4 regions of the Desulfomicrobium escambiense DSM 10707 genome follow, and region 4 is predicted to be linked to each of the others. Evidence: predicted binding sites of a transcription regulator. Region 4 holds the regulator's gene; each other region holds the start of a gene.
The links. The regulator sigma-54, encoded in region 4, starts transcription at its own class of promoters, with help from an activator protein. The targets are predictions, from matches to a motif close to CTGGCACGGNNNNTGCTT.
Positions count from the first base shown of each region.

Region 1 (7,511 bases), on a different contig from region 4:
CGCTCGACCGCGCACCTGCCGCTGCTCGGGCCATAGCCGAGGGCGCTGGCCAATTCGGGTTGAATCTCCAGGTGCAAGGTGTCGTTCTTGCGCCGGGACAGGCGATGCAGGGCGCTCCTGACACGCGAGAGAAAAACGGCGTCCTGAGCAAGCGCACGAATTTCGGACTCCGACAGAAAGGGCGGATGCTCCCCGTTGCCGCGCCAGACAGCATCAAGCCAGTGCATGGTCTGCAGATCCCGTTGCCCTCCCCTGCCCTCTTTGAGATTCGGGGACAGGAGTTGGGAGGTGTCGCCGAAGCGCTGGTGACGCTCCTCGTGCCGCCCGGACAGCCAGTGGACCAGCGCGGGGCGAACCGGCCGAACCAGGTCGCGCAGCACTCGCCGCTGGAACCGCTCGAAATCCTCCGCAACGCCGTAAAGCAGCCGCGCGTCAAGAAGGGAACAGAGCACCTCGTAGTCCGACCCGGCCAGGGAGATGGTTTCGGACACGGTCCTGATGCCATGCCCCACGTCAAAGCCGCTGTCCCAAAGGGGAAGGAATATGGCGGAGGCCAGGGCTTCGGAATCCGCCGCGCCTGGCCCCTTTTCATGGGCTTCAGGCAGGCAGACGAGCACGTCTATGTCCGAAAAGGGATAGAGTTCCCCGCGACCATACCCCCCGACAGCGAGGAGCAAGAAGGGGCCGGCGTCGGGCGCGTTAGTCTCGCAGACCCCGTGAATCCAGGCGTCGACCTGAAGGGAAAACCACGCAGGGGAATGCGTATGGTCTGCTTCCCCTGCGCGGTAGGCATCGCGGGCCTGTCGCAATGATTCGATGGTCATGGGGTGAAGGAGCGGGAGGTCGTCCCGCCCCTGCGGCTAGAGGGCCGAAGCGCCGGACTCGCCGGTGCGGATGCGGATGGCGTTGTCGATAGTCGAGACGAAGATCTTGCCGTCGCCGATCTTGCCGGTCTTGGCCGCGGTCTGGATGACGTCGAGGGCCTGGTCGAGGATCTCGTCGTCGATGACGATCTCGATCTTGACCTTGGACACGAAGTCGACCTGATACTCGGCTCCGCGGTACACTTCCTTGTGGCCGCGCTGGCGGCCGAAGCCTTTGACCTCCGTCACGGTCATGCCCTGGATGCCCATGCCCGTCAGGGCTTCCTTGATCTCGTCAAGCTTGTACGGCCTGGTGATTATTTCCACTCGTTTCATGATTCCTCCAAAAGGTTGCCCGTTAGGCCTGATAGGCGGATTCGCTGTGCAGAGCCACGTCCAGACCGGCTTCTTCCTCTTCCTCGGTCACGCGCAGCGGCGTGATGGCGCTGACAATTTTCAGCAGAGCATAGGTCACGGTGAAAGAAAAGGCCAAGGTCGCCACCACGGACACGAACTGAATCCAGAGCTGGCCGGGGTTGCCGTAGAAAAGGCCGTCTGCGCCGGCGGCGTTGACCGCCTTGGTGGCGAAGAGGCCCGTGGCCAGTGCGCCCCAGATGCCGCCGATGCCGTGAATGCCAACCACGTCGAGACTGTCGTCGAACCCGAAGCGGGATTTGAGGCTCACGCCAAAGTAGCAGAAGATGCCCGCGCCAAGGCCGATGAGCACCGAGGGGATGACGCCGACAAAACCGGCCGCCGGGGTGATGGCCACCAAACCGGCCACGGCGCCAGAGGCCGCGCCCAGGGTCGTGGGCTTGCCGTGAAGCTTCCACTCCACGAAGAGCCAGGCCAGCATGGCCGTGGCCGCCGCCATGTGCGTGGTCACGAAGGCGCTGCCAGCCAGCTCGTTGGCGGCCAGGGCGCTGCCGGCGTTGAAGCCGAACCAGCCGAACCACAGCAGGGCCGTGCCAATCATGGTCATGGGCAGATTGTGCGGCAGGAAGGAGCGCTTGCCCCAGCCCTTGCGCTTGCCGATGACCAGGGCCGCGGCCAGGGCGGCGCTGGCGGAACTCATGTGCACGACGGCCCCGCCGGCGAAGTCCAGGGCGCCCATCTTGAACATCCAGCCCCCGCCCCAGACCCAGTGGCACAGCGGGGCGTACACGAACGTGCACCACAGGACGATGAAGATGAGGAAGGCCGAGAAGCGCATGCGCTCGGCAAAGGCGCCGGTGATGAGCGCCGGCGTGATGATGGCGAACATGCACTGGAAGATCATGAAGACCATGTGCGGCAGGTTGGTGGCGATGGACTCGTGAGGCTGCATGCCCACGCCGGACAGGGCCAGGAAGTCCAGCCCGCCGATGAGTCCGTTCAGGTCAGTGCCGAAGGACAGGGAATAGCCCCAGAACATCCAGACCAGGGAAATGACGCCGATGGCTGCGAAACTCTGCATCATGGTGCCAAGGGCGTTCTTGGAACGGGTCATGCCCGCATAGAACAGGGCCAGCCCGGGGGTCATGAACATGACCAAGGCGGCGCAGACAATTATAAAAGCGGTATCGGTCGGATTCACAAAGCACCTCCATTTTTGTCGATGCTAAGCAAGGCCGATGCCAACGAAAAAACATATTCAATTACAGCATGATGCCATTGCTCGGGCTGACCGCGGCCATACGAGAAGATACAATTTCGTGCAGCAATACACCGCAAATTTCCTTTTTTGCAAAAAAACTTCCCGGATACGGCACCAAGAAATGTAATAATACACATTTTCGTAGCCTGGCCCGAACTCAAAATTCATCAATTGCCATTTCACGCGGGCAGAACACGGAGCGACAACCGCCAACACGAAACAGGACGCCACGAAATCGTGAAATACCGAAGGGACGAGCCGGAAAGCCATAAGAAAACGAAGAAAGGACAAGCCAGAAGCGAACAATTATGTAATACAAAAATGATAATTTTATAAGTCTCTGATATTATGTAAATATTTAATCTACACGAAAAAGAAGCGTCCACAAATTACGCAAAAATAAGCCGTTAGCGACATATTAAACATTATTGTAAATTATGGCTAAATAAACAGGCGATTTCATCAAGAAAAATAACAAATACCGCAGACAAAGCCGAGTCAGTATAAAAAATAATCATAAAAACAGCAGGTTGGGAAACTGGCATCCTCCGTGCTTTGCGTGGGTATCAACACTCACCACCACGGAGGACATCATGTACGCGGCAACCAGACAAACATCGACCCTGCTCAGACCAAAAGTCTGGGCTCTGACCCTACTCCTGGCAACCATTACCCCGACCCTGGCGTTCGCCGAAGGGGAGGCCCTGTCCCAGTCCAACGCGAACCTGCTGTGGACTCTGGTGGCGGCCATCCTGGTCATGTTCATGCAGGCCGGATTCGCGCTGGTGGAGATGGGCTTCGCACGCGCCAAGAACGCCGGCAACATCCTGATGAAGAACCTGCTCGACTTCGCGGCCGGGCAGCCCGCCTTCTTCCTGCTGGGTTTTGGACTGATGTTCGGGCAGGACATCGGCGGCTTCATCGGATCGAGCGGATTCATCCTGGCCGGCAACGACCCGACCAGCGACGCGGGGATGTGGAACCTGACCTTCTGGTTTTTCCAGTCCGTGTTCGCGGCCACATCGGCAACCATCATCTCCGGCGGCATCGCCGAGCGCACGAAATTTTCAGCCTACATCATCGTCAGCGTCGTGGTCTCGGCCGTCATCTACCCCATCTCCGGGCACTGGGCCTGGGGCTCCCTGTGGGGCGCGGGGGAACTCGGCAAGGGCTGGCTTGAAACCATGGGCTTCATCGACTTCGCCGGCTCCACCGTGGTCCACTCGGTTGGCGGCTGGATGGCCCTGGCAGGAGCCATGGTCCTAGGCCCGCGCATCGGCAAGTACTCCCCCGACGGCAAGGCCAAGGCCATCCCAGGCCACAACATCCCCATGGCCGGCCTGGGCGTGTTCATCCTCTGGTTCGGCTGGTTCGGCTTCAACCCCGGCAGCACCACGGCCGTCAATGGCGCCATCGGCTACATCGCGGTCAACACCAGCCTGGCCGGCTGTATGGGCACTCTTGGCGCCATGATCTACGCCTGGATCAAGCACGGCAAGCCTGACACCTCCATGGCCTTGAACGGCGCCCTGGCCGGGCTGGTGGCCATCACCGCCGGCTGCTACGAAGTCTCCCCCGTCGGCTCGCTGGTCATCGGCTTCCTGGCTGGCATCCTGGTCGTCGTGTCCCTGGAATTCATCGACCAGGTCCTGAAGATCGACGACCCGGTCGGCGCATCGTCCGTGCACGGCGTGTGCGGCATGTTCGGCACGATCATGGTCGGCTTCTTCGCGGCCCCCGGCTACGGCTCAAGCATCGGCCTGCTCTACGGCGGCGGCACGGACCTCATCGTCACCCAGATCATCGGCGCGGCGGCGGTCTTCGCCTGGGCGTTCGGCGCAGGCCTGATCCTCTTCTACCTCCTGAAAGTGACCATCGGCATCCGCGTCACGCAGGAAGAGGAACTCAAAGGCCTGGATATCACCGAACACGGCATGGAATCCTACAACGGCTTCCAGATCTTCACCAACGAATAAGGGAGAAACGACCATGAAACTCGTCATCGCATACATCCGGCCCGAGTGCCTGAACGCGGTCAAGCAAGAGCTGTATTCCAGGAAGATCTACAACATGTCCGTGACCAACGTGCTCGGCAGCGGCCGCCAGAAGGGCTTCACCGAAACCTACCGCGGCGTGGTCATGGAAGTGAACCTGCTGAAGAAGGTCCGCCTGGAGATCGGCGTCAACGACGACTTCGCCGAACAGGCCGTGGAAGCCATCAACGCGGGCGCCCGCACCGGCAAGGAAGGGGACGGCGTGATCTTCGTCCTCGAATGCGGCGCCGCCATCCGCATCCGCACCCAGGAGACGGGCCCGGCCGCCATGGGCTAGATCACCATCCGGCATACCGATGAAAAAGGGGAGGCCCAAGACCTCCCCTTTTTCATTGCAGGCAGGCGAAGCCCCCGCCGGACCAGGGGCAGATGCCGCAGGGCACGGTCTGCCCGTAGCAATCCTTCTCGAACGGTCCCGGAAAGCCCTGCACGTGGTCGCACGGGGCCACGCTGCAATCGCCGCAGCGGGCAAATTCCTCTTTGCGGGCCTCGTCGCGAAAACGCGTGAACGCCTCCCCGTTCCAAACCGCCACGGGGTCGTCCTGCGGGACCGAGCCGAAACGGCGCTGCCGCACGCGGATCTCCTGTCCGGCGGGCCAGGCCGAATAGCTGTGCCAGAGAAAATAGCACGGAGCCAGGGCCCCGTCGCAGGCCACGAACATGCTCGGCTCGCTGACGAAGGGACACTCGCGCGGCTCGCGGGCCGCAATCTCCGGCAGATCCAGGCGCACGCCCCGCTCCCGAGCCACCTCGGCTGCGCGGGCAAAGGATGCACGCACCCGCTCCATCCTGTCGAAATCAACGCGCATGACGTTGGGCAGGCTGAACTGCAGCCCCCGACGCAGTGCGTCCTCCTTCATGGCCAGGATGATGTCCACCTGGCGCTGCTGCTGTGGCGTGCGGAAGACGGCATAGAAGGCCTGGTACGAATGCGAGACGTCCAGCCCTTCGGCATCGAAGGTTTTTTCCCATTCGCGGTAGAAATCCAGGCACCGCTGGGAAACGGAAACGTAAAGGCTCTGGTCCGCATCGGCCGCGTTGTAGGGCAGGACATGGGAGACGATGACAAATTCGGCAGCGCGATCGGCGCACCAGGCCACCATGTCCGGCAGCGCCGCATGGGTCTGGACGTTGACCACGGTCTGGGCACCCAGGGACAGGGGGCGGGAGCCCTGACGCGCCGCGGCTTCGCGCATCATGTCGAAAGCACGGGCCACGCGGCCTAGCTCCGAACCGGCCCTGAAGCGTCCGAGTTCGTCAGGGTCCGGCGAGTCCACGGAAAAGCAGATGCGGTCGAGTCCTGCGCCCATGAGCCGGTCGGCCAGAAGCGGCGTCAGCAGCATCCCGTTGGACTGGAATCCAATGGAACAACCCTGCGGAACCCTGGCCCTGGCGAAGGCGATGAACGACGCCAGTTCCGGGTGGAGCATGGATTCGCCCACGCCGTTCAGGTTCAAGGTGTCGAGATGCGGAAAAACCGGGGTCAGGGCCTCGAAGGCCCGGCGATCCATGAGGGCGTCGGCGCACTCCCAGCCGGAGGAGTGCTTGACGCACATGGCGCAGCGCAGGTTGCACAGGGTGGCAAGCTCCACGTAGAGCTTGCGGGGGGCGGATATGGTCGGTTGCATGGAAGCTTCATTGAACACCGCCGGGGCAGCGTCAATAGCCCAAAATGACACAGGAGCTCACGCGCCGCCGGGCACCATCCCATGTACCAAGGCCCCCAGCCGCTCGATCCCCCGGGCCACCTCGTCGGACCATGGGTTGCCGCAGTTGAGGCGCACATGGCCGGCGAAGCGGTCCTGGGTGGCGAAGATGGTGCCCGGCGCGATGCCTATGCCCTCCTCCCGGGCGCGGTACATGAGTTCCACCGAATCCACGCCTCGCGGCAGCTCGACCCACAGTACTCCGCCCCCCTCGGGCCTGGCCACGCGCGTGCCTTCGGGGAAGGTGCGGCCCACGTGCAGCTGCATGGCCTGGGTCTGCTCGCGCAGGGTCCGGCGCAGGGCGCGCAGGTGGCGGTCGTAGCGCCCCTCGCGCAGGTAGGCGGCCACGGTCTCCTGGGTCACGGTGGCCGAGCAGACGTTGGTCGTGGCCTTGACCTCGTAGGCCTCGCGGTAGAAGCGGCCGGGCATGATCCAGCCGATGCGGTAGCCCGGGCACAGCGTCTTGGAGAAGGACGAGCACAGGACCACGAGCCCGTCCTGGTCGTACATCTTGAAAACCGAGGGGCGGGTCGGCCCGAAGTGCAGGTCCCCGGCCACGTCGTCCTCGATGAGTGGGATGCCGCGGGCTGCCAGCAGCCTGACGATCTCGGCCTTGGCCTCGTCCGGGGTCAGGGAGCCGTCGGGGTTGTTGAAATTGGGAGTGAAGATGCAGGCCCGGATGTCGAAACGCCCCAGGGCCCGCTCCACGTCGGCGGGCTGCACGCCGTGCCGCGGGTGTGACGGTATCTCGATGGAGCGCACGCCCTGATTCTCCAGGAGCTGCTGGAAGCAGAAGTAGGACGGGGCCTGGATGAGCACGTTGTCGCCGGGCCGGACCAGGCTGCGCACGGCCACGTGCAGGGCTTCCAGGGCGCCGCAGGTGATGATGATCTCCTCGGGCCGCACGTCCAGGCCGGCCTGGGCCGCACGCAGGGACAGCTGACGGCGCAGCTCCGGGCTGCCCTCCACGGGCAGGTAGGCCACCTGCCGCTTGGGGTCCTCCCGCGACAGCCGCGCCGCGACCTTGGCCAGCTCGCGGTACGGCAGCAGATCCTCGGACGGGCAGTTGATGCCCAGGGGCAGAAGCTCGCGGTCGCCCACGGTCTCCAGCACCGAGGAGATCAGTTCGCTGCGGTTGATGGTATGGGGCCGCAGCACGGGCCGCGGCGGCCGCGGGGTGGGGGGAAGCTCCTGCACGTCGCGGCGCACGAAAAACCCGGACCGCGGCCGCGACTCGATGACCCCCTTGCGC
Region 1 covers NZ_AUAR01000002.1:97,341-104,851, forward strand. The annotation lists gene G394_RS0102270 ([protein-PII] uridylyltransferase family protein) at 1-617, opposite strand, end outside; gene G394_RS0102275 (P-II family nitrogen regulator) at 861-1,199, opposite strand; gene G394_RS0102280 (ammonium transporter) at 1,222-2,439, opposite strand; gene G394_RS0102285 (ammonium transporter) at 3,093-4,475, shown strand; gene G394_RS0102290 (P-II family nitrogen regulator) at 4,489-4,830, shown strand; gene G394_RS0102295 (radical SAM/SPASM family putative metalloenzyme maturase) at 4,883-6,181, opposite strand; gene G394_RS0102300 (aminotransferase-like domain-containing protein) at 6,239-7,511, opposite strand, start outside.
Region 1: a site for sigma-54 is predicted at 2,466-2,483, ahead of G394_RS0102280 (ammonium transporter). Genes of this name have one in related genera too.

Region 2 (7,511 bases), on a different contig from region 4:
CATCCACCTGACCCTGCCGCCCCTGCGCGAACGGGAGGAGGACATTCTGATCCTGGCGCGGCACCACATCGACAAGCTCTGCCGGCAGCGCAACATCCCGGTCAAGGAGATGGACCCGGAGTTCATGGCCATGCTCCGTCTCTACGATTGGCCCGGAAACGTCCGCGAACTCTTCAACACCATCGAACAGGCCTTCGTGCTGTCGGGCGCGGAGAAGACGGTCTACGTGCAGCACCTGCCGCAGGCGGTGCGTATCCGGGTGGCCAAATCCATGCTGGAGAGGAGTCGGGAAGATGCGGTGGTAGAGGCAGGAGACGGAAGGGACGAAGAGAATCTCCCTTCATTGAAGGACTTCAAGACCGCGATGGAAAGGGAGTACCTGCAGAGGCTCTTGCGGGCCCATGGGAGGGATATCCCCAAGATGCTCGGCGTATCGGGACTTTCCCGGTCTCACCTGTACGCCATGCTCAAAAAGCACGACCTCGAGGCGTAGCTTGCGATCTATTCTTCGTCGACTTCCTTGCCCAGCCAGTATTCCTTCCAGGAATCGAGGATGTATTCCGTCTTGACCAGCACGCTGTCGCCGTCATTGATGCGCTGCTTCTGCATGGGGGTCAGCAGCTGCGACAGCTGCATCGTCTCGTTCTGAGAGAGGCCTCTGATCACGCCGCTTTTGGTTATGCTTTTTCCTTTCATCACAAACCTCCGTTTTGTGTCTGATAATGCATCAAATGCGATTGTGGCAAGATGCGCGCCGATTTTTTAGCAAAATAATTGCCAATCAAGGTGTATCGGCGCGTTTTGTTCGCCCTTGATTTCGTATCATCCTGATTTTCAGTATGTTATGCGCGCGGTCTTTTTTCAGGCCGCCGCGGGGCGAGTTCATGTGCATGCACCGCGTGTGCATTTTTGAAACACCGCATGTGGCGTCTTGCGACGTTTGTGCACACCTGCGCACAACTCCGGCCGGTCTGGCCGCGGAAATCCCCTTGCTGAAAAATGGTTGTTTAGTCAACCAAATTGTGCTACCCAGATCGGTCATGCGCAGTCCGGAAAATCAGACGCATTTTCGGCGATGCTCCGTCGATCGGTTCAGCGATCACGCCCGGTCTACCCCGTCAGCGGAATTCGGACGATCGGGCGGGCCGAAAAAGGGGCTGAGTACGCTGTCGGAGAATCCCGGTATGAGCATGTCCGGAAAACCGGACACGGGGGGCGTGAACGGCAAATCCGCCTTTAACCTTGCAATTACGCGCGTTAACCGGATTGAAGTTGTTTGTTTGCATTCCGCAAATATCGTGGTAGGTCTGCGATCAAACCCATGTTGTCTTTTTTTTCGGACAAACCGGAGGGAGGGGAGTGCGTGAGATGTCGATAGTCTCGTAAAAATGTTGTATTTCGGATAGTTAGTTTGTTTTTACCCGATGGCACAAAACTTGTTTCTATAGGCAGTAGCGCACGCTGTGGAAGCGCACGCCTTGAAACACCAACCTGGCTTTAGGAGAAGATACATGGCAAAAAATATGAAAACCATGGATGGGAACACCGCCGTCACCCATATCGCCTATGCGATGAGTGACACGGCCGCCATTTACCCGATCACCCCCTCTTCGACCATGGGTGAGATCGCGGACGAGTGGGCGGCCCAGGGCCGGCTGAATATTTTCGACCAGAAGGTCCTGGTTCGTCAGATGCAGTCCGAAGCTGGCGCTGCCGGCGCTGTGCACGGCTCCCTGGCCGGAGGCGCGCTGACCTCCACCTTTACCTGTTCCCAGGGCCTCTTGCTCATGATCCCCAACATGTACAAGATTTCCGGCGAACTGCTTCCGGGCGTCTTCCATGTCAGCGCGCGCGCCGTGGCCGCGCATGCCCTGTCGATCTTCGGCGACCACCAGGATGTCATGGCCTGTCGCCAGACCGGTTTCGCCATGCTGGCTTCCAGCTCCGTGCAGGAGTGCATGGACCTGGCCCTGGTCGCGCATCTGTCCTCCATCGAATCGAGCATCCCCTTCCTGCACTTCTTCGACGGCTTCCGCTCTTCCCATGAAATTCAGAAGATCGAGGTCATCGACTACGAAGACATCAAGAAGGTCGTCAATTACGAGGCCATCGCCGAATTCCGCGCCCGCGCCATGAGCCCGGCCAATCCGTCCATTCGCGGCACCGCCCAGAACCCGGACATCTACTATCAGGGCCGCGAAGCTTCCAACGTCTACTACGATCAGCTTTCCTCCATCGTGGTCGAGCAGATGAAGAAGGTCGCCTCGATCACCGGCCGTTCCTACAAGCCTTTCGACTACGTCGGCCACCCGCAGGCCGAGCGCGTCATCGTGGCCATGGGCTCTTCCTGTGAAACCATCGAGGAAGTGGTGCGCCACCTTCTGGCCAAGGGCGAGAAGGTCGGTCTGGTCAAGGTTCGCCTGTACCGTCCGTTCCTGCCCGAGTACTTCCTGCAGGTCCTGCCCGCCACGGCCTCCGTCATCACCGTGCTCGACCGCACCAAGGAGCCCGGCGCCAAGGGCGATCCGCTCTACAAGGACATTTGCACCGCCTACATGGAGCGCGGCGAAATGCCCGAGATCGTCGCCGGCCGTTACGGTCTGGGCTCCAAAGAGTTCACCCCGGCCATGGTCAAGGCCGTCTATGACAACATGCTGGTCGCCCAGCCCAAGCATCATTTCAATGTCGGCATCGACGACGATGTGACCCACACCTCCCTCGACGTGCCGGCCTTCGCCGACACCACCCCGGCCGGCACCGTGCAGTGCAAGTTCTGGGGCCTGGGCTCCGACGGCACCGTCGGCGCCAACAAGGAAGCCATCAAGATCATCGGTGACAACACCGACATGTACGCCCAGGGCTACTTCGCCTACGATTCCAAGAAGTCCGGCGGCATCACCGTGTCCCACCTGCGTTTCGGCAAGGAGCCCATCCAGTCCACGTACCTGGTCAACGCCGCCGACTACATCGCCTGCCACAAGGCCAGCTACGTGCACACCTACGACGTGCTCGACGGCATCAAGGACGGCGGCACCTTCGTGCTCAACTCCAACTGGACCGCCGAGGACATGGAGAAGGAACTGCCCGCCTCCATGCGCCGCACCATCGCCAAGAAGAACCTCAAGTTCTACAACATCGACGCGGTCAAGATCGCGGCGGAAGTGGGCCTTGGTAACCGCATCAACATGGTCATGCAGACCGCCTTCTTCAAGCTGGCCAACGTCATGCCCTTCGAAGAGGCCGTCGCGCTCCTGAAGAAGGCCATCAAGAAGGCCTACGGCAAGAAGGGCGATAAGATCGTCAACATGAACATAGCCGCCGTGGATCAGGCCTCCGCGAATCTGATCGAGATCAAGGTCCCGGCCTCCTGGGCCGACGCAGCCTGCGACTGCGGTGCCGGCAAGGACGAACCCGATTTCGTCAAGAACGTCATGCGTCCCATCCTGGCCCAGAAGGGCGACAGCCTGCCCGTGTCCGCCTTCGAGCCGGACGGACTGTTTCCCGTGGCCACCTCCCAGTTCGAGAAGCGCGGCGTGGCCATCAACGTGCCCGAATGGATCGCGGCCAACTGCATCCAGTGCAACCAGTGCTCCTTCGTCTGCCCGCACGCCGCCATCCTGCCCGTGCTGCTGACGGATGAGGAGATGGCCGAGGCCCCCGAGACCTTCGAGACCATCGATGCCCTGGGCAAGGAACTCAAAGGCATGAAGTTCCGCATCCAGGTCAACACCCTGGACTGCATGGGCTGCGGCAACTGCGCCGACATCTGCCCGGCCAAGACCACGGCCTTGGTCATGAAGCCCCTGGAGACCCAGACCCCGAAGGAAGTGCCCAATTACGACTTCTCGGTCACCGTTCCCTTCAAGGACAACCTCATGCGCCGCGACACGGTCAAGGGCAGCCAGCTGCAGAAGCCGCTGATGGAATTCTCCGGCGCCTGCTCAGGCTGCGGCGAAACCCCGTACGTCAAGGTGCTGACCCAGCTCTTCGGTGAGCGCATGGTCATCGCCAACGCCACGGGCTGCTCCTCCATCTGGGGCGCCTCCGCGCCGACCACTCCCTACACGGTCAACGCCGAAGGGCACGGCCCGGCCTGGGGCAACTCCCTGTTCGAGGATGCCGCCGAATTCGGTTACGGCATTCAGATGGCCTATGCCCAGCGTCAGGCCAAGCTGGTCGACCTGGTCGTCAAGGCTCTGGAAGGCGAGCTTCCCGAAGATCTGGCCGAAGCCTTCAAGGGCTGGCTCGAAAACCGCGGCAACGCGGAAAAATCCAAAGAATACGGCGATACCGTTCGTGACATCCTGGCCTTCATGAACCGCGACGTGCTGCTCGACGAGATCTACGAGAACGAGGAGCTCTTCACCAAGAACTCCTTCTGGATCTTCGGCGGCGACGGTTGGGCCTACGATATCGGCTATGGCGGGCTGGACCATGTTCTGGCCTCTGGCGAAGACATCAACGTTCTGGTGATGGACACGGAAGTGTACTCCAACACTGGCGGGCAGTCCTCCAAGGCGACCCCGCTCGGCTCCATCGCCAAGTTCGCTGCTTCAGGAAAGCGGACAGGGAAGAAGGATCTCGGACGCATGGCCATGAGCTACGGCTATGTCTACGTGGCCACGGTCTCCATGGGCTACGACAAGCAGCAGCTCCTGAAGGCCTTCCGCGAGGCGGAGGCCTATCCCGGGCCGTCTCTGATCATTGCCTACGCTCCGTGCATCAACCAGGGACTTCGCAAGGGCATGGGCAAGACCCAGCTCGAGTCGAAGCTGGCCGTGCAGTCCGGCTACTGGCCGCTGTACCGCTACAATCCCTTGTTGGCCGAAGAGGGCAAGAACCCCTTCACCCTGGACTCCAAGGCTCCGGACGGGTCCATCCAGGAGTTCCTGGCCAGCGAAAACCGGTATGCTCTGCTCGAAAAGATCGCGCCCGAAGACTCCAAGCGTCTGCGCACCCAGATCGAGCAGGATTACCAGCACCGTTTTGCGATGTACGAGTACCTCTCCAAGCAGGAGTTCGCTCCGGTCCAGGCCGCTTCCGAGCCTGTAGCCGCCGCTGTTCCTGCCGGTGAGGGCTGTACGCTTACGGCAACCGCCGAGCACTCCGGGGCCAACAAGCCCGCGGAGCCCTGCGATGACGGTCGCGCCGGAAAATAGGTAAAGGCTCGCCGCCTGTCCGCGGGGTGGGGTACCCGCGGACAGGCGGTCTTTTCATCAGTTTTATTTGGAGGGAGATATGTCAATTCCTGTCTTGGCAATGGTGGCTCTGCTGCCCATTCTGGTTGCTCTCGTGCTGATGGTCGGCATGCGCTGGCCTTCGACGAAAGCCATGCCCCTGGCGTGGCTCGTGTGCGTGCTCGGCGCCATCGGCGCATGGAACTTGCCCGTCGGTTACGTGACCGCGCTTTCGCTGCAGGGCATCATCATCGCCATCGGCGTTCTGATCATCGTTTTCGGCGCCATCATCATCCTCTACACCCTGAAGTACTCAGGCGGCATGGAAACCATCCAGTACGGGATGCAGAACATCAGCCGCGACAAGCGCATCCAGGCCATCATCATCGGCTACATGTTCGCGGCCTTCATCGAAGGCGCGGCCGGCTTCGGCACGCCCGCAGCTCTCGCGGCTCCGCTGCTCCTGTCCCTGGGCTTCCCGCCCCTGGCCGCCGCGGTCATCTGTCTGGTCTTCAACTCTTTCCCGGTTTCTTTCGGCGCGGTCGGAACGCCCATCCTCGTGGGCCTGAAGTTCCTCGACCCGCTGGCCAAGGCCGCCGTTGCCGCCGGCACCCCCGGCCTGAACTTCGTTGATTTCGGTTCTTTCGCCAAGGTCATCGGCCAGTGGGTGACCATGATGCACGGTCCCATGGCCGTCATCCTGCCCATCTTCATGCTCGGCTTCCTGACCCGCTTCTTCGGCAAGAACAAGTCCTGGTCCGAAGGCTTCGCCGCTTGGCAGTTCTGTGTTTTCTCCGCCGTGGCCTTCCTGGTCCCGTACCTGACCTTCGCCTGGCTGGTCGGCCCGGAATTCCCGTCCATGATCGGTGGTCTCGTTGGCCTCGGCATCATCGTGGCCGGCGCCAAGGCCGGTTTCTGCGTACCCAAGGACACTTGGGACTTCGGCCCCCAGTCCACGTGGGACGCTGAGTGGACCGGTACCATCGCCACGTCCACCAGCACCGAGTTCAAGCCCCACATGAGCCAGTTCAAGGCATGGCTGCCCTATATCCTGATCGGCGCCATCCTGGTCGTGACCCGCATCCCCGAACTGGGCCTCAAGGCCGTCCTGGCCGCCCAGAAGCTGCCCTTCAACGACATCCTCGGCTACAAGGGCGTTTCCGCCTCCATCGACTACCTGTACCTGCCCGGCACCATCCCCTTCATGCTGGTCGCCATCCTGACCATCGCCCTCCACGGCATGAAGGGTGACGCAGTCAAGCAGGCCTGGACCGAGTCCTTCGTGAAGATGAAGGCCCCGACCATCGCGCTCTTCGCGGCCGTGGCCCTGGTCTCCATCTACCGCGGTTCCGGCGTGGCCGACGCGATCCTGAACCCCAACAACTACCCCTCCATGCCCCTGGCCATGGCCAAGACCGTCGCCGCTTTCGCCGGCAACGCCTGGCCCATGCTGGCCTCCTACGTGGGTGGTCTGGGCGCCTTCATCACCGGCTCCAACACGGTCTCCGACCTTCTGTTCGCCGAATTCCAGTGGGGCGTCGCCCAGCAGCTGGAACTGCCGCGCCAGATCATCGTGGCCGCCCAGGTCGCCGGCGGTGCCATGGGCAACATGATCTGCATCCACAACATCGTCGCCGTCTGCGCCGTCACCGGCCTGATCGGCCGCGAAGGCATGATCCTGAAGCGCACTTTCTGGCCCTTCGTGCTCTACGGCATCGTCGTGGGCATCATCGCCTCCCTGATGTGCTTCGTCTTCCTGCCTCACCTGTTCTAGTTGTCAATGCGGTCCCGGGAGTTGCGCAAGGCTTCCGGGACCGCTTCATCCATATCAGCGAGCCTCACGCAAGGAGAGAATAATGATTTCAGCGAGTCTGCTCACCGAGTTCCAGAATCTGCTGGGCAAAGACAATGTCCTCGTAAGCGAGTCCGACCGCCACGCCTATTCCTACGATGCCGCCGTGCTCGACGCGGTCGTCCCGGAACTGGTGCTGCGTCCGACCAACAGTGAACAGCTGGGCAAGACCGTGGCTCTGTGCAACGAGAACAAGTTGCCCATGACCGTGCGCGGCGCCGGCACCAACCTGAGCGGCGGGACCATCCCGACCAAGGAACACGGGGTCGTCATCCTGACCAACGGCCTGAACAAGATCCTCGAGATCAACGAGCAGGACCTCTACGCCGTGGTTCAGCCCGGCGTGGTCACCGCCAAGTTCGCGGCCGAAGTCGCGCGTCGCGGCCTCTTTTATCCGCCGGACCCGGGCTCCCAGGCCGTTTCCACCCTGGGCGGCAACGTCAGCGAGAACGCCGGCGGTCTGCGCGGCCTGAAGTACGGCG
Region 2 covers NZ_AUAR01000001.1:219,872-227,382, forward strand. The annotation lists gene G394_RS0100990 (sigma-54-dependent transcriptional regulator) at 1-493, shown strand, start outside; gene G394_RS0100995 (hypothetical protein) at 502-696, opposite strand; gene nifJ (pyruvate:ferredoxin (flavodoxin) oxidoreductase) at 1,512-5,159, shown strand; gene G394_RS0101005 (L-lactate permease) at 5,239-6,951, shown strand; gene G394_RS0101010 (FAD-binding oxidoreductase) at 7,034-7,511, shown strand, end outside.
Region 2: a site for sigma-54 is predicted at 1,425-1,442, ahead of nifJ (pyruvate:ferredoxin (flavodoxin) oxidoreductase). Genes of this name have one in related genera too.

Region 3 (7,511 bases), on a different contig from region 4:
ATAATCGGGTCAAGGGGCGAGCCCCTTGCGGGGTGCGGGGCAGCGCCCCGCGTCTCTTCCCCCTCTACCGCTCCCCTTTGCGAAAGGGAACCAGCAAGGCCTTGGGGTAGGCGGCTTTGCGGGACATGGCGATGAGGGCCAGGATGGAGCAGAGGTAGGGGAGCATGAGGTAGAATTGGTACGGGATGGCGGAGATGGATTGCTGTTGGACGCGCATCTGGATGGCGTCGAAGGCGGCGAAGAGGAGCGTGCCGAGGAGCGCCTTGCCGGGTTTCCAGGACGAGAAGACGACAAGCGCGATGCAGATCCAACCGCGTCCGTTGACCATGCCGATGTAGAAGGCGTCGAAGGCGGCAAGCGTCAGGAACGCGCCGCCCACGGCCATGAGGGCGGAGCCGGCCATGACGGCTCCGGTGCGCAGGCCAAGGACGGAGAGGCCCTGGGCTTCGGCGGCCAGCGGGTTTTCGCCGACCATGCGCAGGGCCAGGCCGAGGGGGGTGCGCAGCAGGACGTAGGCGGTGACGGCGACGAGAATGAAGGCCGTGAGCGTGAGGGCGGTCTGGCTGAAGAGGACCGGGCCGATGAAGGGCAGGGTGGAGAGCACGGGGATGTCCAGCGGCGCGAAGGGGACGATCTTGGGCGGGGTGGTGACCTGAGGCAGGATCATGCGGAAGGCGAAGGAGCTTAAGCTTGCGCCGAGCATGGTGATGCCCAGGCCCGTGACGTGCTGGGACAGGCCCAGGTGCACGGTGAAGACGGCGTGCAGGAGCCCTAGGCCTGCGCCGACGCAGGCGGCGAAGAGCACGCCGCCCCAGAGGGTGCCGCCGAGGTAGACCCAGGTCCAGCCGGACATGCAGCCGGCGGCCATGATGCCCTCGATGCCGAGGTTCAGGACCCCGGCCCGTTCGCAGATCAGTTCGCCCATGGTGCCGAAGATGAGCGGGGTGGCCATGCGCACGGTGGCCAGCCAGAATCCGGTTTCGAAGACGAGGGAGAGGATGTCCATGTTATTTCCAGCGGATGCGGTAGCGGGTCAGGAACATGGCCAAAAGGACCATGAGCAGGCTCACAGCCGTGGTCACGTCGGCGATGTAATTGGAAATGGTGATGGCGCGGCTCATGGAGTCGGCACCGATGTAGATGATCGCGATGAACATGGCCGAGAGGACCACGCCCAGGGGGTGCAGGGCGGCGAGCATGGCCACGACGATGCCGGAGTAGCCGAAGCCTGGGGACAGATCGAGGGTCAGGTAGCCTTTGACGCCGCAGAGTTCGCTCACGCCGGCCATGGCCGCCAGGCCGCCGCTCAGGAGCGCGGTGCGGACGATGGTGGCGCCCACCGGCATTCCGGCGAAGGTGCTGGCCTTGAGGCTTGCGCCGACGGCGCGGATCTCGAAGCCCCAGACCGTGAAGCGCATCATCCACCACACGAGGCCCGCGCAGGCCAGGGCCAGGACGAAGCCCAGGTGCAGGCTCGACTTGGGCACGAGCACGGGCAGCATGGCACTGTCGACGACGGGCGCGGCCTGGGGCCAGCCCATGGCCATGGGGTCCTTCCAGGGGCCGAAGACCAGCCAGTTGACGACCAGCAGGACCACGAAGTTGAGCAGCAGGGTGGTGACAACCTCGTCGGCCTTGAGCCGCGTCTTGAGCCAGGTCGGGATCAGCAGGAAGAGCCCTCCGGCCAGGGCGCCGGTCAGGAAGAGGAAGGGGATCATGAGCCAGGCGGGCAGGTCGATCATGCCCGTGCCGAGCCAGGTGGCCATGCAGGCCCCGACGTAGAACTGGCCTTCGCCGCCGATGTTCCAGAGCTTGGCCCGGAAGGCCACGGCCGCGGCCAGGCCGGTGAAGATGAGCGGGGTGGCGCGGGTAAGGGTTTCGGTCAGGGCGAAGGTCGAGCCCAGGGCGCCCTTGAGGAGCAGGCCCCAGGCCGAGAGGGGCGAGGCACCGGCCCAGAGGATGAGCCCGGAGCAGATCGCCATGGCGGCGACGACGGCCAGGAGCGGCGCGCCGACCTGCCAGCCGAAGGCCATGGATTCGCGGGGTTCGAGTCTCATGCGGCACCCCGCTGGTCGAAAGTCTGACCGCTCATCATCAGGCCGAGCCTGGCCCGGTCTACGGTGGCCGTGTCCTCGGGGCTGGACAGGCGGCCCTGGTACATGACCTGGATGCGGTCCGAGAGTTGGAAGAGCTCGTCCAGGTCCTCGGAGATGAGAACCACCCCGGCCCCGCGCCGGGCCGCATCGAGGAGGTGCTGGTGCACGGCGGCCGTGGCCCCGACGTCGAGGCCCCAGGTCGGCTGGTTGGCGAGGATCAGGTGCGGGCCCTGGGACAGGACGCGGGCCAGAATGAGCTTCTGCATGTTCCCGCCCGAAAGCTTGCGCACCGGCGCGTCCGCCCCGGCGCAGCGGATGTCGAAGACGTCCATGAGCTGCGCGGCGCGGGAGGCCAGGGCCTTGAAGTTGAGCATGCCGCGTTTGGAAAAGCCGGGCAGGCGGTAGATCTCCGTGGACAGGTTCTCCATGACCGTCATGTCCGCCACGAGCCCCGTGCCGGTGCGGTCGTCGGGCACGCGGCCGACGCCTGCGCGGATCATGGCCGCCGGGGTGAGGCTGCTCACGGTCTGGCCGCGCAGAACGACATGGCCGCCGGTCGGAGCGACGAGGCCGGACAGCAGGTCCGCCAGCAGGGCCTGGCCGTTGCCGGACACGCCGGCTATGCCGAGAATTTCGTGAGCGCGCACCGAAAGGGTCAGTTCGTCGAGATCAACTCCGCGATCCGGGCAGCCGGTGCGGACGCGGTCCAGCACGAGGACCTCCTCGCCGGGCGGGTGCGGGATGCGCGTGGCCTGGGGGATGTTGGCGCCGACCATGGCCTTGGCCAGGTCTTCGGCGGAGGTGGCTTTGGTCGACGTCTCCAGCACCACGCGGCCGTGGCGCAGGACCACGCAGCGGTCGCTGGCGGCCATGACCTCGCGCAGCTTGTGGGTGATGAAGATGACGGACAGTCCCTGGCTGACCAGTTCGCGCAGGGTGGCGAAGAGGTGGTCGCTCTCCTGGGGGGTGAGCACGGCCGTGGGCTCGTCCAAAATGAGGATGCGGGCGTCGCGGTACAGGACCTTGAGGATTTCCACTCGCTGCCGTTCGCCCACGGACAGGCCGCGCACCATCGCGTGCGGGTTCACGTGCAGCCGGAAGCGTTCCATGAGCGAGCCCAGTTTGGCCAGGGCGCGGGCGGAGTTGCGGCGGAAGCCCCACAGGGGTTCGGTGCCGAGCATGATGTTCTCGAGCACGGTCATGTTCCCGGCCAGGGTGAAATGCTGGTGGACCATGCCTACTCCGGCCGCGAGCGCTGCCCTGGGCGAACCCGACGGCAGGGGGCTGCCCTGCACTTCCACCGTTCCCGCGTCTGCGACGTAGTGGCCGAAGAGGATGGACATGAGCGTGGTTTTGCCCGCCCCGTTTTCGCCCAGCAGGGCCAGCATCTCGCCGGCGTCCAGGGTCAGGGAGATGTCGTCGTTGGCCGCGAGGGGGCCGAAATGCTTGGTGATGCCGCGAAGCCGCAGCACGGGTGTGTTGGACATGGTGAAAAAAAGGGGCCGGAGTGTGCCGGCCCCTTGGGATCAGAAGGTGGATTTGGGTTCGTTGTCGTTGATCTCGACGACCAGCTTGCCGGCCTTGATGGCGGCTTCGGCCTCGGCGACCTTGGCCTTGACGTCGGCCGGGATCTTGCCTTCGAACTCGTAGAAGGGGGCCAGGGACGCGCCGCCCTTGGCCATCATGGTCCACTCGCGGTAGTCCTCGGCGGCGAAGGTGCCGGCCTTGACCCGCTCGATGGCGTGGTTCAGGGCCGCTTCCATGTGCCACAGGGCCGAGGTCACGACGACGTCCTGGCCGTTTTCCTGCTTGTTCATGTCGTTGACGTTGCCGAAGGCGACGATGCCCTTTTCGCGCGCCGCATCGACCACGCCGGAGCGCTCGGCATAGAGCACGTCCACGCCGGCCTCGACCTGGGCGTAGGCGAATTCCTTGGCCTTGGGCGGATCGTACCAGGAGCCGATGAAGGACACCTTGAACTGCACGGCCGGGTTGATCGCCTTGGCGCCGGCCATGAAGGCGTTGAAGAGGCGGTTCACTTCTCCGATGGGGTAGCCGCCGACCATGCCGATTTTGTTCGTCTTGGTCATGGCCCCGGCGACCATGCCCATGAGGTAGCAGGGCTCGTGGATGTAGTTGTCGAACACGGAGAGGTTCTTGCCGTCGGGCCCGAAGGTGTCGCCCATGAGGTAGGCCACGTTCGGGTAGTCCTTGGCCACCTTGCGCACGTCGCGGGAGATGCCGAAGGCCTCGCCGACGGCGAGCTGCACGCCGGCCTCGGAGTATTCGCGCAGGACGCGGATGTAGTCGGTGTTGGAGACCTTTTCGCTCCAGACGTATTCGATCTCGCCGGCTTCCTGGGCTTTCAGGAGCGCCTTGTGCAGGGTCGCGTCCCATTTCTGCTGGATGGGCTGGGTGTAGATGCCGGCGACCTTGATCTTGGCGGCCATGGCCGTGGAGCCGAGGAGAAGGGTCACGCCGAGCATGACCAGAAGCAGGGTGCGTTTCATGGAGTCCTCTCGTTTCATGGTTGATACAATGGGCCGGGCCTGAATCAGCAGCAAGCGTGCCAGGAGATGCCGGCAGTCGCGGCGGGTGGAGTTCGCAGCCCTTCCGGAAGACGGACCGGGCTTTGCGTCATAAGGCTGATGCCCAATTGGACCAATTTTGTCCATAAAAAAAGGATATTGGCATTGCGTTGATTGGCGGTCGGAGCCCCCCCCCCGGCGGTGAAGCAGAAGCGCTTGACGAAGCGGGGCAGGGGGAAGATGGCCTGATGCTTGACTCAATTTGTGAAAAAGCTGTGCCGGGAGATGACCTAAATGAAAAATCCGGCCGTTCCAGATGATTCCGGAGTCACCCCTTGCATGGTACGGGTTCGGGCACGTAACGGATGGAAACGGCGGGGCTTTCCCGCCCATTCCGAATAGCCCAACCCGGGAGGCTCATGATCAGGATAGTCCTTTGCGCAGTCGTCGTCTTTGTTCTGCAGACCCCCGCCTTTGCCGGCGAGGGGCGCCCGGAGTTCCGCGCAATGCTCGGCCAGATGCTGCTGGTAGGTTTCCGGGGCGCGGAGCTGTCCGACGAGGACTCCATCCTGCGGGACATCCGCGAGCATAATCTGGGCGGAGTCATTCTTTTCGACCGCGACGTGCAGCTGAAGACGGTCGGCCGCAACATTCAGAGCCCTGCACAGGTCCGCGCCCTGACCGCACGGCTGCAGGCCGCGGCCCGGACCCCGCTCTTCATCGCCGTGGATCAGGAAGGCGGCAGGGTGCGCCGCCTGCGCGAGGCGGCGGGCTTCCCGTTCAGCCCGTCGGCCAAGGCCATGGGGCAGGGGACGCCGGATGAGACGCGGCAGGAGGGCGAGCGCACCGGGCGGCTGCTGGCGGATCTGGGCATCAACCTCGATTTCGCGCCCGTGGCCGACGTGGACGTGAACCCGGCCAGCCCGGCCATCGGGGCCCTGGAGCGCAGCTTTTCCGCGGACCCGGAAACCGTCGCGGCCCATGCCGGGGCTTTCAGCCGGGGCCTCCTGTCCCATGGCGTACTTCCCTGTCTCAAGCATTTCCCGGGGCACGGCAGCGCCATGGCCGACTCCCACCTTGGCCTGACGGACATTTCCCGGACCTGGAGCCCCGCGGAACTGATCCCCTACGAGCGGCTGATCCCGCTTGGGGCCAGCCCCCTCATCATGTGCGGACATCTTTTCCTGGAGCGTTTCGACGCGGACCACCCGGCCACGCTGTCGCCCGCCGTGCTGACGGGGCTCCTGCGCGAGCGGCTGGGTTTCAAGGACGTCATCGTCTCCGACGACATGCAGATGCGGGCAATCACGGCGCATTACGGGCTGGAGGAAGCCGTGCTGCGGGCTGTGGAGGCCGGGGTGGACATCCTGGTTTTCGGCAACAACCTGGACTACGACCCGGACATCGTGCCCAAGGCCGTCGACATTCTGGTCCGGGGCGTGGACAGCGGACGGCTGTCGCGTCAGCGCATCGAGGCCTCCTTCGACAGAATCAGCAAGGCCAAGGCGCTTCTTGCGACACCGCAAGGGGCGACAAACGGATTCGCGGGAGAGCGGTCATGAGTGGCGCGCATCGGACCCTGAAGGAGGTGTTGGCCAAGGCGTCGCCGCTGCGCTCGGGCGACGTCCTGGCCGGGGTGGCGGCGGCCACGGAGGAGGAGCGCGTGCTGGCCCAGATGGAGTTGGCCGGGGTTCCGCTTGAGCGGTTTCTGGAGGAGCATGTCATCCCGTACGAGGAGGACGAGGTCACCAGGCTCATCAGCGACACGCATGACAGGGACGCCTTCGCCCCGATCCGCGGCCTGACCGTGGGCGAGTTCCGCGACTGGCTGCTGACCGACGCGGTCGATGGCGAAGTCCTGACCCGCCTGGCGCCCGGCGTCACCCCGGAGATGGCCGCGGCCGTGTCCAAGCTCATGCGCCTGCAGGACCTGATCCTGGTGGCCTCCAAGTGCCGGGTCACGACCCGTTTCCGCAACACCATCGGTCTGCCCGGCACTTTCTCGGTCCGGCTGCAGCCCAACCACCCGACCGACGACCTGCGGGGCATCGCGGCCTCGACTCTGGACGGGCTCTGCTACGGCTGCGGCGACGCGGTCATCGGCGTCAACCCGGCCACGGACAGCCTGGACAACATCCGTCGCATCCTGGACATGCTGGACGGGCTTATTTCCAAATACGCCATCCCGACCCAGAGTTGCGTGCTGACCCATGTGACCACGACCATGGAGGCCGTCGAGTCCGGTGCGCCCGTGGATCTTTGCTTCCAGTCTATCGCGGGGACGCAGGCGGCCAACGCGAGCTTCGGCGTATCCCTGTCCCTGCTGCAGGAGGCTCTCGAAGCGACCCGGTCCCTGTCGCGCGGCACGGTGGGCGACAACGTCATGTATTTCGAGACCGGCCAGGGCAGCGCCCTCTCGGCCGGCGCCCACCACGGCGTGGATCAGCAGACCCTGGAGGCCAGGGCCTACGCCGTGGCCCGCAGGTTCGAGCCGCTGCTGGTCAACACTGTGGTCGGTTTCATCGGGCCCGAGTACCTGCTGAACGGCAAGCAGATCACCCGCGCTGGCCTGGAGGACCATTTCTGCGGCAAGCTCCTGGGCCTGCCCATGGGCGTGGACGTCTGCTACACCAACCACGCCGAAGCCGACCAGGACGACATGGACGCACTGCTGACGCTCCTGGGCGCGGCGGGGTGCACCTTCGTCATGGGTGTGCCCGGGGCCGACGACATCATGCTCAACTACCAGTCCACATCCTTCCACGACGCGGCCTACCTGCGAAAGCTCCTCGGCCGCAGACCCGCGCCGGAGTTCGCGGCCTGGCTGGAATCGTCGGGCGTGATGGACGGGAGCGGGCGGCTTCTGCCCATCGAAACGACGAACCGG
Region 3 covers NZ_AUAR01000014.1:81,511-89,021, reverse strand. The annotation lists gene G394_RS0112140 (ABC transporter permease) at 65-1,006, opposite strand; gene G394_RS0112135 (ABC transporter permease) at 1,008-2,057, opposite strand; gene G394_RS0112130 (ABC transporter ATP-binding protein) at 2,054-3,583, opposite strand; gene G394_RS0112125 (BMP family protein) at 3,623-4,606, opposite strand; gene G394_RS19060 (glycoside hydrolase family 3 protein) at 5,044-6,186, shown strand; gene G394_RS0112115 (ethanolamine ammonia-lyase subunit EutB) at 6,183-7,511, shown strand, end outside.
Region 3: a site for sigma-54 is predicted at 4,652-4,669, ahead of G394_RS0112125 (BMP family protein). Genes of this name have one in related genera too.

Region 4 (7,511 bases):
GTGGCCGTGGGCACGCAGCGAAAGTCGATTTCCACGTCGTGGTCCGCGAAATACTTGAGGCAGCTGCGGTCGTCGGGCCCTAGGGCGATATGCTCGCAGACCTGCTCCTTGCCCGGCCCGTAGTGCAGATTGCCGATGTTGACCTGGGAGAAGGACAGCCCTGCCATGTGCGCGGACCTTGCGTCGGCGCAGGTCGAAAACAGCACCATGACGTGCGGTGAGGCGTTCCCCTTGAAGAGGCGTCGCAGCACGTCGGGCGTTTCGGCCACGGTGCAGCAGACGAAGGACACGTCGCTCGGGACGGCCAGGCTCATGATTTCCTGCCTGAGTGCGTCGGAGGCCAGGTCGTCGTTGGCCACCACCAGGGTCTTGGCCCGGATGTGCGGCAGCCAGGCCTCGATGACCTGACCGTGGACCAGTCGGTTGTCGATGCGGAACCAGAGCACGCCTAGGCCTCGCCGATCTTGCGGGTCAGCACCTCGCCCGCGAGCACGATGCCCTGGATGCCTGCGTTTTTGGCATTCTGGGCCAACTGGGTCAGCTCCTGGTCGCGCATGCCGAGGATGCGCAGCAGCATGGGCAGGTTGACGCCGGTCAGGACGTCGACCTTGCCGGGCTGGAGCAGGGACAGGCTGATGTTGGACGGCGTGCCGCCGAACATGTCGGTCAGGATGATCACGCCTTCGCCCGTCTCCATCCGTTTGACGGCGCTTTTCAGGTCCGTCAGCAGGGTGGCCATGTCCACCGCGCCTTCCACCGCCAGGTGGGCGCATTGTTCCTGCGGCCCCAGGATGGTCTGGGCAGCCTCCAGCAGATGCTGGCCGAACTGGCCATGGGTCACCAGAATCACTCCAACCATTCTTCCTCCAGAAAGCGTTATCCGAGACTGAAATGTCGATGCTCCACCGAGACGGTGTACCCGCACGCCCTCAGGTGGGCAAGCACGGCTTCGGTCACGGCCACGGAGCGGTGCCTGCCGCCGGTGCAGCCGAAGGCCATGGTCAGGCGGTAGCGCCCTTCCCTGGCGTAGAGGGGCACGGTGAAGTCGAGAAATTCCAGGAGCCTCTTCAGGTACTCCCGGCCGGGTTCGCCGTCCAGGACGTAGCGGGCGATGGCTTCATCCTGTCCGGACAGGGGGCGCAGGTCCTCGACGAAATAGGGGTTTGGCAGGAAACGCAGGTCCATGACCGTGTCGGCCTCGGCCGGGGCCCCGTACTTGAAGCCGAAGGAGATGAGGTGCACGCGCATGCCCTGGCTCTGGCTGGCGATGCTCGCCCACTTGTCCTGGATGACGCGGCGCAGGTCGTGGACCGAGTAGTGGGACGTGTCGACGACCAGGTCGGCTTGGTTGCGGATGGGCTCCAGAATCTCCCGTTCCCGGTCCAGGGCGGCTTCCAGGCCCAGATTGCCCGTGGCCAGGGGGTGGGGCCGGCGCGTGGTGGCGTAGCGGCGCAGCAGAACCTGGTCCGAGGAGTCCGTGAAGAGGATGGTCGGGCGCACCGACAGCTTCTCCATGTCCTGCAGCACTTCACGCCACTGCCCGGCGAAGTCGGGCTGGCGCAGGTCCATGCCCATGGCCAGGCCCGGGTAGTCCTTGGACGGGGACGAGAAGAACAGCTCGATCAGGGCCGGGGCCATGCGGGCAGGCAGACCGTCCACGCAGAAGAAGCCCATGTCCTCGAAGACGCGCAGGGCCGTGCTCTTGCCGGAGCCCGACATGCCCGAGACGATGACGACGTTTTTGAGTTCGCTGCGTTTTTCCATGTGGGCGTGCCCTGCGCGGTTTTCAGACGGACTGCAGCAGCCGCCACAGGCTTTCGCCGTCGGCGGCGTCGGAAAAAGCCTGACGGAAGCCGGTGTCCTTGAGCAGGCGCGAGATTGTGGCCAGGATCTTCAGGTGCAGGCCCACCACGTTGGAGGGGGCCAGGACCGTGAAGAAGATGGTGGCCGGCTTGTGGTCCAGGCTGGCGAAATCGACGCCCTCGCGGCTGCGGCCCACGATGACCATGACCTGGCCGAGGCTGTCCAGCTTCCCGTGGGGGATGGCGATGCCGTCGCCGATGCCCGTGGTGCCGAGCAGTTCTCGGTCCATGAGCACCTGGGCCACGCGATTGGCGTCCACGCCGGGAAATTTGGCCGGAAGCGACGAAACGAGTTCGGCCAGGACCTCCTTCTTGGTCCTGGCCGAAAGGTCGGGAATGATCAGGTCCTTGTCCAGATATTCGGCAAGCTTCATGCCCTTATACCCCAGGGTCGATGAGGCCGAAGTCGCCGGTCTTGCGGCGGTAGATGACATTGACGCGTTCGTTCTCGGCGTTCAGGAAGACGAGGAAGTCGTTCTCCGTCTTGCCGAGCTGCATGGCGGCCTCTTCGACGACCATGGGTTTGGGCTCGAAGTGGTCGGTCTGCTGGATGCTCTGTCTGCGCTTGCCCGTGGTGTCCTCGTCGAAGCTGATGACGTCCATGCGCACGGTCTCGCCACCGGCCTTGCGCTTGCTCTTGTCCTTGTCGCGGATCTTGCGCATCTGGGCCTCGAGCTTGTCCCACACCATGTCCACGGTGGAGTACATGTCCTCGCTGTCCTCGCGGGCGGAGATGTGCACGTTCTTGCCGGTCAGGACGACGTCGGCGATATGGCGGAATTTCTCGACTTCGAGATTGACCTGCAGTTCGGCGTCAGGGGTGCCGGCCATGAATTTGCCGAGCTTGCCGAAACGGTCCTTGGCGTACTTGCGCAGGTGGTCGGAAGGGTCGAAGTTCTTGAAGTTGAAGACAATCCTCATGGAATCCTCCTCGTCAGTTGAGGGTCAACCCCGCGTCTTCCCCGAAGGGCGGCGAAGGGTGGGATATCAAAACACCTGCTTGCGCTTGGATGAGGACTCGATGCCCAGAACGGCGCGGTATTTGGCCACCGTGCGGCGGGCGATGTTCACATCCAGCTTCTCCTTGAGCACCGCTGCGATCTTCTCGTCGCTGTAGGGGTGCTTAGGGTCTTCCTCGCTGACCATCTTCTTGATGATGGCCTTGACGGATTCGGAGCCCACCTGGGTGCCGTCGTCCATCTCCAGCGCGGAATTGAAGAAAAATTTCAGCTCAAAGATGCCGTGCGGTGTGGCCACGTACTTGCTCGTGGTGATGCGGCTGACCGTGGACTCGTGCATCTCGATGTCGTCGGCCACGTCCTTGAGGATCAGGGGCTTTAGCTTGGTCACGCCGTGCTCGAAGAAGGCCCGCTGAAACCGCACGATGCTCTCGACCACCTTATACAGGGTTCTCTGCCTTTGGTGCAAGCTCTTCATGAGCCACATGGCCGAACGCATCTTGTCGTGCAGGTACTCCCGGTCCGGGCCCTTCACCGCCAAGTTCGTGTCTTCCATGTAGTAGGGGCTCAGCTGCAGCTTGGGCAGGCCGTCGTCGTTCATGACGATGACGAAATCGCCTTCGTACTCGTAGACGAAGACGTCGGGGCTGACGAAAACGGTGTTGTCGCTGCCGTAGCTCGCGCCGGGCATGGGGTCCAGGGTCTGGATGATGTCCAGGTAGGCCTTCAGGTCCTCCATCTGGATCTTGAACTTGCGCAGGAGCGGCTTGTAGCGGCGCTTCTCGATGTCTTCCAGGTGCTCGTCGACCAGGGAGATGAGGATGGGGTCGTCCTGGCCCAAGACCTCCAACTGGATGAGCAGGCACTCCTTGGGGGAACGGGCGGCCACGCCTACCGGGTCGAAGCGCTGCAGTCGGTACAGGACGGACTGGACCAGGGCCAGGGGCGAGAGGGTCTCGGAGGCGATCTCCTCGGCGCTGGTCGTCAGGTAGCCCAGGGAGTCCAGGTTGCCGATGATGGCCTCGCCGATGGCCTCCTCCTCTTCGGTTATGTTGGAGAGGCAGAGCTGCCACAGAAGGTGGCCTTCCAGGGAAGGCTTGCCCGAGAGCCTGGCCTCGTAAGACATCATCTCTTCGAGGGCCTCGGTCTCCTTGAACTGCACCTGCTTGGTCGTACTCGAAAAGTCGCCGAGGTAGTTCTCCCAGTCGGCGTTGCGCATGAGCTCGGCGTCGTCGAAGGACACGTCGGCCCGCTGCTCGGCGGGCGGGGCCTGGGCTTCGACCTCCTCGGAGAGTTCCCGCGGCGCTTCCTCAAGCATCGGATTTTCCAGCAGTTCCTGCTGAACGGCTTCGAGGAGCTCGAATCGGGAGAGCTGAAGCAGCTTGATGGCCTGCTGCAGCTGCGGAGTCATGACCAGCTGCTGCGTCAGCTTGAGGTTCTGTCGAAGTTCAAGGCCCATAGTGTCTCTGTCGTCTACGCGTAAGATGCAGTGTTGTCGTCGGCGGATTCATCCAGCAAAGACTTTGCCACAGAAGGCAGGTCGTGGCAATCCTTGGGAAATCGGCACGCCGCTAAAGGCTGAAACCCTCGCCGAGATAGACCTTGCGCGCCCCGGGGTCGGCGACGATTTCGTCGGGGCTGCCGCTCAGGATGATGCGGCCGTCATACACCAGATAGGCGCGGTCGCAGATCTGCAGGGTCTCGCGCACGTTGTGGTCGGAGATGAGCACGCCGATGCCCTTGGCCTTGAGGCCCTCGATGATGGTCTGGATGTCGTCCACGGCCAGGGGGTCGATGCCGGCGAAGGGTTCGTCCAGCAGGATGAACTTCGGGTCGCGGATCAGGGCGCGGGCGATTTCGAGCCTGCGCCGCTCGCCGCCGGACAGGTAGGCCGCCTGCTGGTCCTGCAGGCGGGTGATGCCCAGTTCATCTAGGAGCCTGTCGGCCGTGCGCTTCTGCTCCTCGGCCGTGCGGCCGGAGTATTCCAGGATGAGCTGCAGGTTCTGGCGCACGGTCAGCTTGCGGAAGATGGAGCTTTCCTGGGGCAGGTAGCTCATGCCCAGGCGGGCGCGCTTGTGCAGGGGCCAGCGGGTGATGTCCACGCCGTCGAGGGTGACCTCGCCGCGGGTGGGCGTGACGATGCCGGCAAGCATGTAGAAGGTCGTGGTCTTGCCGGCGCCGTTGGGGCCCAGCACGCCGACGACCTCGCCCTGGCGCACGTCGAGGTCGATGTCGCGGACAACGTCCCGGACCCCGTAGCGTTTGGCCAGCTGGCGGCCTGACAGGGTCGTCACGGCTTGAGCTCCTTGGTGTCGGCCGGGGTGTTGAAGATGGCCTCGACCCGCTGCTTGCCGCCCAGGACTTCGCTGCGGTTCTCCCGCATGTAGAGCTTGATGACTTCGCCCTGGATTTTGTTGGCACCTTCCATGAGCACGGGGTCGCCTTCGAGGGTCAGGATTTCCGTGGCCGTTTCGTATGTGGCCTTGGCGCAGGTGCCGGAGCGTCCCCTGTCGGCCTTCAGGCGGACATTGCCCTGGGAGACGATTTTCTTGATGGAGCTTTGCTGGTCCATGGCGGTCTGGGTGGAGTTGCCTCCGCCTTGCTTTTTGTCGAGGAACACGGTCAGGGTGTCGGACCACATCTCGACGTCCTGGCGGATGACGTGCACCGACCCGGAAAAGAGCACCTGATCGCCTTTCTGGGTGTAGGTCATGGTGTCGGACGTGATCTTGACCGGCACGGTCTGCTCCGCCGCCCACAGGGGGGCGGCCCATGCCAGGAGGAGAATCAGAATGAGTGAACGCATAGATGTTCCCGCTCGTCAGTTCAGGGTGACCTGGACGTAGCCGCGGGCCAGGATGTCGCCCGTGTCCAGGAAATAGGTCAGGGTGTCGGAACTGCCCTGCATGGAATCGCTTGAAATGTCGATGTGGCCGGACAGAACCAGGGTGCGGTTGCCGCCCGTGTAGTCGAGGGTGTCGGCGCGCATGCGGTATTCCCCCCGGGTGGCGTTGACGCCGTCCCACATCCTGGCGCGGTCCTCCTTCTGCCAGACCTGCCCCTTGGGCGCCGTGACTTCGACGTGGTCCTCGCCGTCCTCGCCCCAGTAGGTGATGACGGGGTCCGTCAGGATCAGCTCGTCTCCGGCCTCGGCGTAGTCCGCCCCGGCAGCGCTCAGGTTCCAGAGCTTTTTGCCGTCCTTGCCCTGGCTCAGGTTCACGCCCTTGAGGCTCAGGTCCACGTCCACGTTGCGGGCGATGTCGGGGTCCAGACGCTCGGGCCACAGCATGCGCCAACCCAGGACGGCGATGCCGGCCAGGACGAGAAGGGTCAGCAGGGCCGCCAAGGCTCGTTTCATGCCGTCAGCCACTCCCGCCACATGACGTCGAGCTTGCCCTGGGCGCGCAGGACGAAGTCCAGGGCCTCGCGCACGGCCCCGTGGCCGCCCATGGCCCGGGTGGTCCAGGCCGCGAGCTTGAGAATCTCGGGACGGGCGTTGGGCACGGCGATGGGGAAGCCGACCATGGACATGGGCGCGGCGTCGACCCAGTCGTCGCCGACGTAGGCCATGTGCTCGAAGGGGATGCCGGTCTTCTCGGAAATTTCTCGCATGGCCGGCACCTTCCGGTGGTGCCCGTAATAATAGTGGCCGATGCCCAGTTCCGTCACGCGCCGCTTCACGGCCGGGGACTCCAGGCCCGTGATGACTGCGAACTCGATGCCGGCCTTGGGGCCGAGCTTGATGCCGAGGCCGTCCTGGACGTTGAAGCGCTTCATGACGCAGCCGGATTCGTCGTAGTACAGGCCGCCGTCGGTCAGCACCCCGTCCACGTCCAGGATCATGAGGCGCACGTCGCGGGCCAGGCGCTCAGCATTCATTGGGGACGCTCCAGATGGCCGCCAGCTCCGAGAGCAGGGTGCGGGCCTTGGCCAGGGGCCAGGAGTTGGGGCCGTCGCACAGGGCCTTGTCCGGGTCCGGGTGAATCTCCATGAACAGGCCCTGGCAGCCGCTGGCAACGGCCGCTCGCGCCAGGGGCGGCACGAACTCGCGCTGGCCGCCCGAGGACGTGCCCTGGCCGCCCGGGAGCTGCACCGAGTGCGTGGCGTCGAAGATGACCGGGCAGCCGAACTGCTTCATGATGACCAGGGACCGGAAATCGACCACGAGGTTGTTGTAGCCGAACATGGAGCCGCGCTCCGTCAGCCAGATGCGCGTGAACCCTTCGGAGCGGATCTTCTCGACCGGGCCGCGCATGTCCCAGGGGGCCATGAACTGGCCCTTCTTGATGTTCACGACGCGTTCGGTGCGGGCCGCGGCCAACAGCAGGTCCGTCTGGCGGCAGAGGAAGGCCGGGATCTGCAGCACGTCGGCCACCTCGGCGGCCAGGGAGGCCTGGCGCGGCTCGTGGATGTCCGTGATGATGGGCAGGCCCGTGCGGCTCTTGATCTGGGCCAGCCAGTCGAGCCCGGTGTCCAGGCCCGGCCCCCGGAAACTCCCCCCCGCGGTGCGGTTGGCCTTGTCGTAGGAACTCTTGAAGACCAGGGGCAGGCCAAGCTCCGCGCAGATGGCCTGCAGCTCCACGGCCACGGTCATGGCCACGTCGAGGCTCTCCAGGACGCAGGGTCCGGCGATGAGGAAGGGGCGGTCGGCGACCAGTTCGGCGCAGTCGATCATGGTTCCTGCTCGGGT
Region 4 covers NZ_AUAR01000027.1:13,711-21,221, forward strand. The annotation lists gene G394_RS0115370 (PTS sugar transporter subunit IIB) at 1-446, opposite strand, end outside; gene G394_RS0115375 (PTS sugar transporter subunit IIA) at 449-859, opposite strand; gene rapZ (RNase adapter RapZ) at 877-1,764, opposite strand; gene G394_RS0115385 (PTS sugar transporter subunit IIA) at 1,787-2,236, opposite strand; gene hpf (ribosome hibernation-promoting factor, HPF/YfiA family) at 2,241-2,783, opposite strand; gene rpoN (RNA polymerase factor sigma-54) at 2,850-4,280, opposite strand; gene lptB (LPS export ABC transporter ATP-binding protein) at 4,393-5,115, opposite strand; gene G394_RS0115405 (LptA/OstA family protein) at 5,112-5,627, opposite strand; gene lptC (LPS export ABC transporter periplasmic protein LptC) at 5,643-6,179, opposite strand; gene G394_RS0115415 (KdsC family phosphatase) at 6,176-6,700, opposite strand; gene kdsA (3-deoxy-8-phosphooctulonate synthase) at 6,690-7,496, opposite strand; gene G394_RS0115425 (CTP synthase) at 7,493-7,511, opposite strand, start outside.